DNA from 2 places in the Francisella sp. AG1 genome. Region 1 is predicted to be linked to the other one. Evidence: riboswitches for the same ligand, from Rfam matches in the RefSeq annotation. Region 1 holds a riboswitch; the other holds the start of a gene.

Region 1 (4,413 bases):
TCTTTTATAGCTTTTTTAAGTATATTTTGTTTTTCTATACTTATATTTGCTAAAGCATAAATAGTCGGTAAAGTCATTTTTCCTTCATCAAGGTCATCACCAATGTTTTTACCTAAACTTTCCACATCAGATACATAATCTAAAACATCATCTGCTATTTGAAAAGCATTACCCAAATAAACCCCATATTCTTTAATACTTCTTTGATATTGAGCGTATTGTTTTTTATCCAGACTAATAACTCCCGCTAATTCACAAGCTGCCTCAAAAAGCTTTGCCGTCTTACAATATATTACATTGGTATAATCTTTCTCTGTAAGCTCTAAGTTTCTAGCATTTAAAAGCTGAAGCACCTCACCTTCTGAAATTTTATTAGTAGCATCAGCTAATATTTGCATAATCTGCATGTTATTCAAATTAACCATCATTTGGAATGCTCTAGAATAAAGGAAATCTCCAGTTAAAATACTAGCTGCATTTCCAAAGACATTATTAGCTGTCTCCTTACCTCTACGTAGCTGAGAATCATCAACAACATCATCATGTAATAACGTAGCAGTATGAATAAACTCAATAATTGCAGCACAAGCTAAATGTTTGTTATCTTTACAGCCTAATGCGCGTGAAAATAGCATTACAAGTAGAGGCCTTAAACGTTTTCCACCACTATTTATTATATGGTGGCTTATTTGATTGATCAATACCACATCAGAAGAAAGAGAATCTATAATAAACTGATTATTACCTTGAATATCCTCTCTTATAAGTGACTGAATATCTTTTAGCTGTTGCATAGTTTGTTAGAACTAATTTATTAATTAGATTTAAGAATAAAGTAGCAGAATCTAATTATCAATAGCTATATTAATATTATGCTCTAATCGTTATCAGGAGTTATCTTGAAATGTTTTAATATTTGCTTATCCTCGGTGTTTAATGTTTCATTATTTGACTCTACTGCGCCATTAAACCCCTTCACAAACTCTTTATTATTAGATTTATTAAAAACTGTTATTTTCTTTAATTTTGACTTATATTGGGCAGCAATAATCATACCAACCTCATATGAATCTTCATCAGAGATTTTATCTATATTAGGCTTTTGATTTAGAATAGTATCATCAAAACCAGCTATAAAATCTTTTTTTACTAACTCATCTTTCGTAGCTTTAAAGCTTTTATGTGATATTTTACCCAATGACTGCCCAACTGCATATGGAGTATATTTATAACCTTCTGCAAAGGCATAGTTAAACGAAACATTTAATACAAAAAATAATAATATCAGAAACTTATTAAGCTTTCTCATTATAAGGTTATTATATAGGTCTTATTATGCTAAATATTTTAGCATATAAGTTAAGATAGTTTCAGAACCCTTTTGTAGCTCTTTATATTTTTATAATAAAAATATTGAACTATTTGAATCAAAATTAAAACAGACAAGCAACCAGAAACTATCACTGATACTATAGGCCAACCCAGAAATATAGCGCTATTTATATCACATAGTATACTTAAAAAAGAGAGTCCCAAATAAAATATACTAAAACCTTCAGCTTTTTTTTGACGAAAATTCTTATAAATCTGAGGTAACCAATAAATATTATAAATAATTCCACTAATAGAACCAAACCAAAGCAATACATCTTTATTTAGCTTAGCTAAGCAAGCAGTTGTAACTATTAAGGTTAAAAATATTAATATAAATATAGTATGTACAAATATGCGCTTTTCTCGTCTGTCATTTAAAATTTGAAGCTGCTGTATAGCTAAAAAAACCAACAAAATTATATCAACTAAAATGTATTGCCACTGCATACCAAAACCTACAGCATAGATTAGGTCAAAAGAATTTGCCAAAATCATCATTGTATGAGTCCAAATACTAATCTCAAAAGTTTTATGCTTAAGCTGATTATGTATACTTTGTGGTAAAAAATGTATAAAGTAAATTACTAAAGAAATATTTAATGTTATATAACCAATATTTTCCATTATTGTTTTCCTAATATTTTTAAAAATTAAAAGTTTGGATGATAATTATCTAGAAAATACCAAACAAACTCCCTACGCTAATATTAATTAGATCAGGTAATAAAAGGGTTAGTTCTCAGCTATTTTCAAAAAAAACAGCACCCCTGTTGTCTTGTGAGGCTTAATATAACATACTTTTCTTACTTTTTACATCTTCAATAAACAAACTAACGCATCAGTTTGACTACCATCAGATCTTTTATAATATTTCTTACGCAATGCAATTTCTTGAAACCCAAGTTTGTGGTAAAGTTTTATAGCTCTATAATTATAAACATCAACTTCTAGAAAAATTTCTGAGATATTTAACTTTGAAAGATAAGTACATGATTGCAACAATAGGTAATAACCAAGCCCTTTAGTTTGACTGGAGATATCTACACAAATATATAGTAGCTCAGCAATATTTAGAAAACTACTAAAAATTGATATTGCTACAAGTTCACCTTGACACAATAAACCTAAAACAAGGTCCTGATCCATAGATTCTAATATTTGCTTGTCTGACCAACTAAAATTTTTATCTGACTCCCTTATCAAGGAAATCACTTGGCTTGAAAATGTATTATTTAGTTGTGAAATCTGAATATTCATAGAGCTTTGAAAATATATACTTTTTGCTTTGCACACTTAACAAATTTTGATTATCAAGGATAAAATCTTTCGCAAATACATTAATGCCCTTATACTCTTCAATAGAATTAAGCTTCATTGATTGATATATATTAACCCTTGATTTAAAAAATAAGCTATTTAAAATATTTTTCAAAAAACTAATACTTACATCACTTGTTAAAAAAATATTTATAATTTTATCGCTATCATTTTTATTACTATAAAGCAATTTTGCTCTAGATGGGTTTACCAAACCTGAATATTCTCCAGCACCATTCTTATTTTGAATCTCACTAGAAGGCTGCTCATTCATATCTCTATAATTGGCCTTTAATAACCAGATATCTATATCAAAAATACCTTCTAATTGACTCTCAAAGTTCATTATTTTTTTTCTAACCTTTCTACAAGTTTTTTAGGAAAGGAATATTCCTTTAATTTAACTGATTTTCTAAGCTGATTAACTTCAGAAGGATTGAGCTCTAAGGTTTTACCTCGAGAAACAAATTTAGGAAGAGCTATGCTACCAAACCTAACCCTAGTAAGCCTACTAACTGTTGCTCCTATAGCTTCAAACATACGCCTAACTTCTCTATTTCGTCCTTCAGAAAGTGTTACATAGTACCAAATATTAGCCCCTTCGCCTCCAGAAAATTTAACATTATTAAATTTAGCGACACCATCTTCTAATTTTATACCTTCTTTAAGCTTCTTGATAGTTTCTTCTGATAGTTGCTCACCAAATACTCGTACAGCATATTCTCTTTCTATCTCATAAGATGGATGCATCAATCTATTTGCTAAATCACCATCGGTTGTAAACAATAAGAGTCCTGTAGTGTTTATGTCTAAACGTCCAACCATTATCCATCGAGATTTCGCTAGTTTTGGTAAAGAATCAAAAACAGTTTTTCTATCCTTTTCATCTTTACTAGTACAGACCTCACCCTCTCTTTTATGATATATTATTACTCTAGGTCTTGTTAAAGGTTGTCCATATAAATATAAAGCCTTACCATCAAAACTTATTCTATCTTTATCAGTCGCTTTATCACCTATAGTTGCAACTTTACCATTAACTCTAACTCTGCCTTGCTCTATAAGCTCCTCTACTTTTCTTCGCGAACCTATACCATATTTTGCTAATATTTTTTGTAACCTTTCAGGTTTATTCTCATCATTACAACTTGTTCTATTACGCATTCTTATTCATACCTCCTTGATCAGTTTTTGAAAAAAACTCATCCATATCTTTATCATTATAATTATTAGATGACAAAATGAGCTCAACCTCTGCAGCCTCATTCTTATTATGCGCATAATTAGCCAATTTAAGCCTTAGATCTAAAACACGCTTATTATTAAAAAATTCTCCATCATCCTTCATGCTATAAATAACTTTATAACATTCTTTATAGTCATTTTGCTCAAAATACATCTCTGCTAATCTTAATTTAGCAGCCCTATAATTTATCCTAAATTTATCAGCTTTTTTCATCAAAGCTAAAGCATCAACTTTCTTGCCTTGATTATACATACATTGAGAATATAAAAACAAAGTTTGTGCCATATCATCATTATTTGAGGTATACATAGATTTATTAAATAATTCTTGAGCTTTTTTATAATCTCGTTTCTCTTTACATAAGTACTGGGCATAAAAATTCATAGCTTCAAAGCTATCAGGATGATAATAAACACCATCTTCATAATATTTTGCAGCTATAGAATTTGCCCCTATCGTTTGATAATAATATCCCG
Region 2 (4,413 bases), 370 kb from region 1:
AATTACCATAGCCATTGATAATAGCTCCATCAAACTTTGTACAGAAATTGGTGAATTTTCATCACTAGCTATACTTGTAGCTCCTAAATAAAACACCCCTTTTCCTCGAGGGACTATATATAAAGGGTGTCTTGGATGAGCTAAACGTATAACACTATTTAACTTAATACCTTGATGTTGTATAACTACTGCTTCACCTCTAACACCATATAGCTCCAAAGATTGTTTCGAACTAAACCCCCTACAATCAAATACTTGATCATATTCGTACTTAGTACTTTTATCAATATAAATATGCTTATCTCGTATTTGTTTAATATTTTGTTGCCTAAAATTTACAGAATCAGATTGATAGAATCTTTTATTTGTAAAATCAAAAAACTTAGCCACATTAACAGCACCTTCATTCTTTATAATATAAGCTCTATCGCATATACTACTATTTAAAATGATAGGCTCTAACTGTATTAAATCTTGGTAACCAATAGCTTCTATATCTTTCATAACACGATTATATTCTTTAACACGAAAAGCTATTGACCTATGTGCAAGATCTAATTCTATACCATCATACTTATGAGCAAGTAAGAGCGTATTAAACTTTTCTATAATATTATTTTTTGGTTCTACAAGCTCTTGCCAAAGTTTAAGACTATTGTAACCAGATTCATAAACATGTGATTGGCAATTAATTAATTCAGATATTGGAGCTATCATACCTCCGGCATTATAACTGCAACTTTTATGGCCATCCAAATCTTTATCAAAAATTTCTACTTGAATACCAGGCAGTTCTTTTAAAAGTTCTAATGCCAATACTCGACCTATAACTCCAGCTCCAACAATAGCTATTTTTCGCATATAAAAATAACCTAACTAGCTGTTCTTTTAATATCTTGAGATAATTTCATAGAACAAAATTTTGGTCCACACATTGAACAAAAGTGTGCTGCTTTATGACCTTCCTTAGGTAAAGTCTCATCATGATATTCTCTAGCTTTTTCAGGATCTAAACTCAGATTAAATTGATCATCCCACCTAAACTCAAACCTTGCTTTAGAAAGAGCATTGTCTCTAATTTGAGTTCCTGGAAATCCTTTAGCAAGATTAGCAGCATGTGCAGCTAACTTATATGTAACTATTCCTTCTCGTACATCTTCTTTATTCGGTAAGCCTAGATGCTCCTTTGGAGTGACATAACATAACATCGATGTACCATACCAACCTATTTGAGCAGCTCCTATAGCTGAAGTTATATGATCATATCCTGGTGCAATATCTGTCACTAAAGGGCCTAAAGTATAAAATGGCGCCTCAAAACAATCTTGTAACTCATATTCCATATTTTCTTTAATCAGATGCATTGGTACATGGCCTGGACCTTCTATCATAGTTTGTATGTCATGCTTCCAAGCAATTTTTGTCAACTGACCTAGTGTTCTTAATTCTGAAAGTTGTGCACTATCGTTTGCATCATTTATACACCCAGGCCTTAAGCCGTCTCCTAAAGAAAAACTTATATCATAAGCTTTCATTATTTGACAAATCTCTTCAAAATGAGTAAATAAAAAATTCTCTTGATTATGATGCATACACCATTTAGCCATTATTGCTCCACCTCTAGAAACTATACCTGTTATTCTAGTTGCTGCTAATGAAATAAATGCTTTACGTACGCCAGCATGAATAGTAAAGTAACTCACTCCTTGTTCTGCTTGCTCAATTAACGTATCTCTATATACTTCCCAAGTTAAATCTTCAGCAATACCATCAACTTTTTCTAATGCCTGATAAATTGGGACAGTTCCTATAGGAACAGGACTATTTCTAATGATCCACTCTCTTGTTTGATGTATATGCTTCCCCGTTGACAGATCCATCACAGTATCAGCTCCCCACCTAATAGCTGTAACCATCTTCTCAACCTCTTCCGCGATTGATGAAGTTACAGCAGATGTACCAATATTGGCATTTACCTTGACTTGAAAGTTTCTGCCAATAATCATAGGCTCTAACTCAGGATGGTTAACATTAGCAGGTATAATAGCTCTACCATTTGCAATTTCATTACGCACGAATTCTGAAGTTATTTCTTCCTGAATATTTGCTCCAAAAGAAGTACCTTGATGCTGACTTATTGAAGCTTTATCAAGATGAATATTAGCTTTTTTTATATTTTCTCTAATAGCAACATATTCCATTTCTGGAGTTATAATTCCTTTTTTTGCATAATGCATTTGTGATACATTTTTATCTTGCTTAGATCTATATGGAATAAACCTGTTTGGAAAATTTGAGCTATTATCAGCTTGATCATTAGTATACGTAGAATTTAAATAAGTTAACTTCTCTAAATCTTCATTTTTCTTTATCCAATTTAATCTATGCTTGGACAAACCTTCTTCAATATTTATCCTCTCATTATCATCCGTATATTCTCCAGAACTATCATAAACAAGTATTACTGGGTTTGGACTATGTTTATCATCTAAAATGGTCTCAGATTGAGATATACTTCTAAATGGAACCTTTATTTCATTATTATCATTATGAAGGTATATTTTTTTTGAATTAGTATATGATTTAAGTAAAGCTTCACTTAAACTATTAATTTCTGCAGATTTTGATTGTTGATCCATGATCATACTCCTATATTTTTATAAAAAATCTATAGGAAAATACAAAGATACATAAATTCTAAACTGTATTAAAGTCTCTATTATAATGATATCCTTGCACTCCCTACGCTAGTATTAACTAGATCAGGTTCAAAGGGTCAACTTAAAAAAGTTTCTCAGTACTTATGTACTCCCCTGTGCCGATAAAATATAGACTAACAAAAAAATATATAATAAAGAACTCTTTTATCATTAATTAGGTATATTTTTTATGAAATAAAATATTTTGAAAAAGATAAAAATTTAAAAATAATTATTTTTCTTGCTTTAAAGGAGCAGAAACACTTGCTTGCACACGCTGATTACGTGCGTCTGACTCACTGACACCTTCTAGAGTATCATTATAACCAAAACCTTTAGTTATAATCTTCTCACTATCTAGACCCAGACCTTCCATATAATTAGCAACAGACTCTGCTCTTTTTTCAGAAAGTTTTTGATTATAAATCTCAAATTCTTGACCAGTTCGACCTTGAGAAGCATAACCTTTAACAGTTACTGATGCAATATCACTATCTTTTATAAAATCAACAAAAGAAGAAATAGCTTCTTTACCTTTTGCATTTAAAACCTCACTATCATATGCAAACTTAGTATCTAAATAAACTGTTACATCATCACCATTAACTGTGTAGCATGCAACACCATCTTTAGTTAAATTAAAGTTCTTAGCACACTGTTTAATTCCTTTAGGCAAAACATACTTAGTTTCATCAACTGTTGGTATTACTGTAGTTTCCGCAGCTGTTGTTGCACCATTATCTTGGATATTTGCAGTATTATTACTAGCATCATCACCACCAAAGAACCAAGTAATACCACCACCAATCATATTTGTACCAGCTCTAGCTTTAGCTCCTGTGCCATTAGGAGCCATAGTTTGAATATATCTATAATCAGCACTTAACTGGACATCTCTAGAAAGCTCAAACTTAAGACCTCCACCAACATCCCAAGCACCTGTAGCCTGACCAGCTAAGTTTGCCCAACCAGCACCACCAGCAGCATATGGAGTTAGCATCGTGCTATTACTAAGATTAACAACACCTTCACCTAAACCACCAAACATACCACCATAAGTTGCGAATTGATTATATTGAACAGCAAAATATCTATTTATGTTATAACCAACTATTCCATTCCAACCGCCACTTGCGCCATTCTTATTATTAAAATCATTTACAAAACCATTAGCTTGTACACCTAGGTACCATTGACCAGTTCTATCTTGTGGTCCCCATGTATTATCTTCATTTGTTATAGAGCTATAAGTATTAGCAAAAGGTTGAATGAAAGTATTAGAACTAGACTCTGATGTGGTCGATGCAGTTGTATCTACTGAAGTATCCATATTATCACCGGTTGCAGCAAAAGATACGGCAGTTGTACCTATTAATACAGATATAGCAAGTACGGTATTTTTTAGTTTCATCAAAAACTCCTTTTTAAAAATTTCTTATAGTTTGAATTATTAAGCAATAACTATGTCACAATATCTTATTTATATATTTTTTTCAATCTTTTTAAAGCTAATTAAGAAACAAGTTTATAATACTTTTTATATAATTCGTTTTGTGTTTCAATATTTTCAGAATCTATAATTATACAATCTATTGGACAGACTTGGAGACACTGTGGTTTTTCGAAATGCCCAACACATTCTGTACACCGGTTTGGGTTAATTTCATAATATTCTTCACCTTGTGAGATTGCCTCATTTGGACACTCTTGTTCA

The links. Region 1 has a riboswitch for thiamine pyrophosphate ahead of ACR0PV_RS04810 (PQ-loop repeat-containing protein). Riboswitches for the same ligand answer to the same signal wherever they lie in the genome.
Positions count from the first base shown of each region.
Region 2: it holds a riboswitch for thiamine pyrophosphate, as region 1 does, so the genes downstream of both, thiC (phosphomethylpyrimidine synthase ThiC) here and ACR0PV_RS04810 (PQ-loop repeat-containing protein) in region 1, are expected to answer to the same signal.

Region 1 is NZ_CM173135.1:936,017-940,429, reverse strand. Features, by position in the region: gene ACR0PV_RS04820 (polyprenyl synthetase family protein) at 1-794, opposite strand, end outside; gene ACR0PV_RS04815 (hypothetical protein) at 878-1,309, opposite strand; gene ACR0PV_RS04810 (PQ-loop repeat-containing protein) at 1,360-1,998, opposite strand; TPP riboswitch at 2,050-2,153, opposite strand; gene ACR0PV_RS04805 (GNAT family N-acetyltransferase) at 2,185-2,625, opposite strand; gene ACR0PV_RS04800 (chloroquine resistance protein) at 2,603-3,037, opposite strand; gene rluB (23S rRNA pseudouridine(2605) synthase RluB) at 3,037-3,855, opposite strand; gene ACR0PV_RS04790 (pilus assembly protein PilF) at 3,848-4,413, opposite strand, start outside.
Region 2 is NZ_CM173135.1:1,307,352-1,311,764, forward strand. Features, by position in the region: gene ACR0PV_RS06810 (FAD-dependent oxidoreductase) at 1-861, opposite strand, end outside; gene thiC (phosphomethylpyrimidine synthase ThiC) at 873-2,639, opposite strand; TPP riboswitch at 2,723-2,825, opposite strand; gene ACR0PV_RS06820 (OmpA family protein) at 2,932-4,110, opposite strand; gene ACR0PV_RS06825 (YfhL family 4Fe-4S dicluster ferredoxin) at 4,212-4,413, opposite strand, start outside.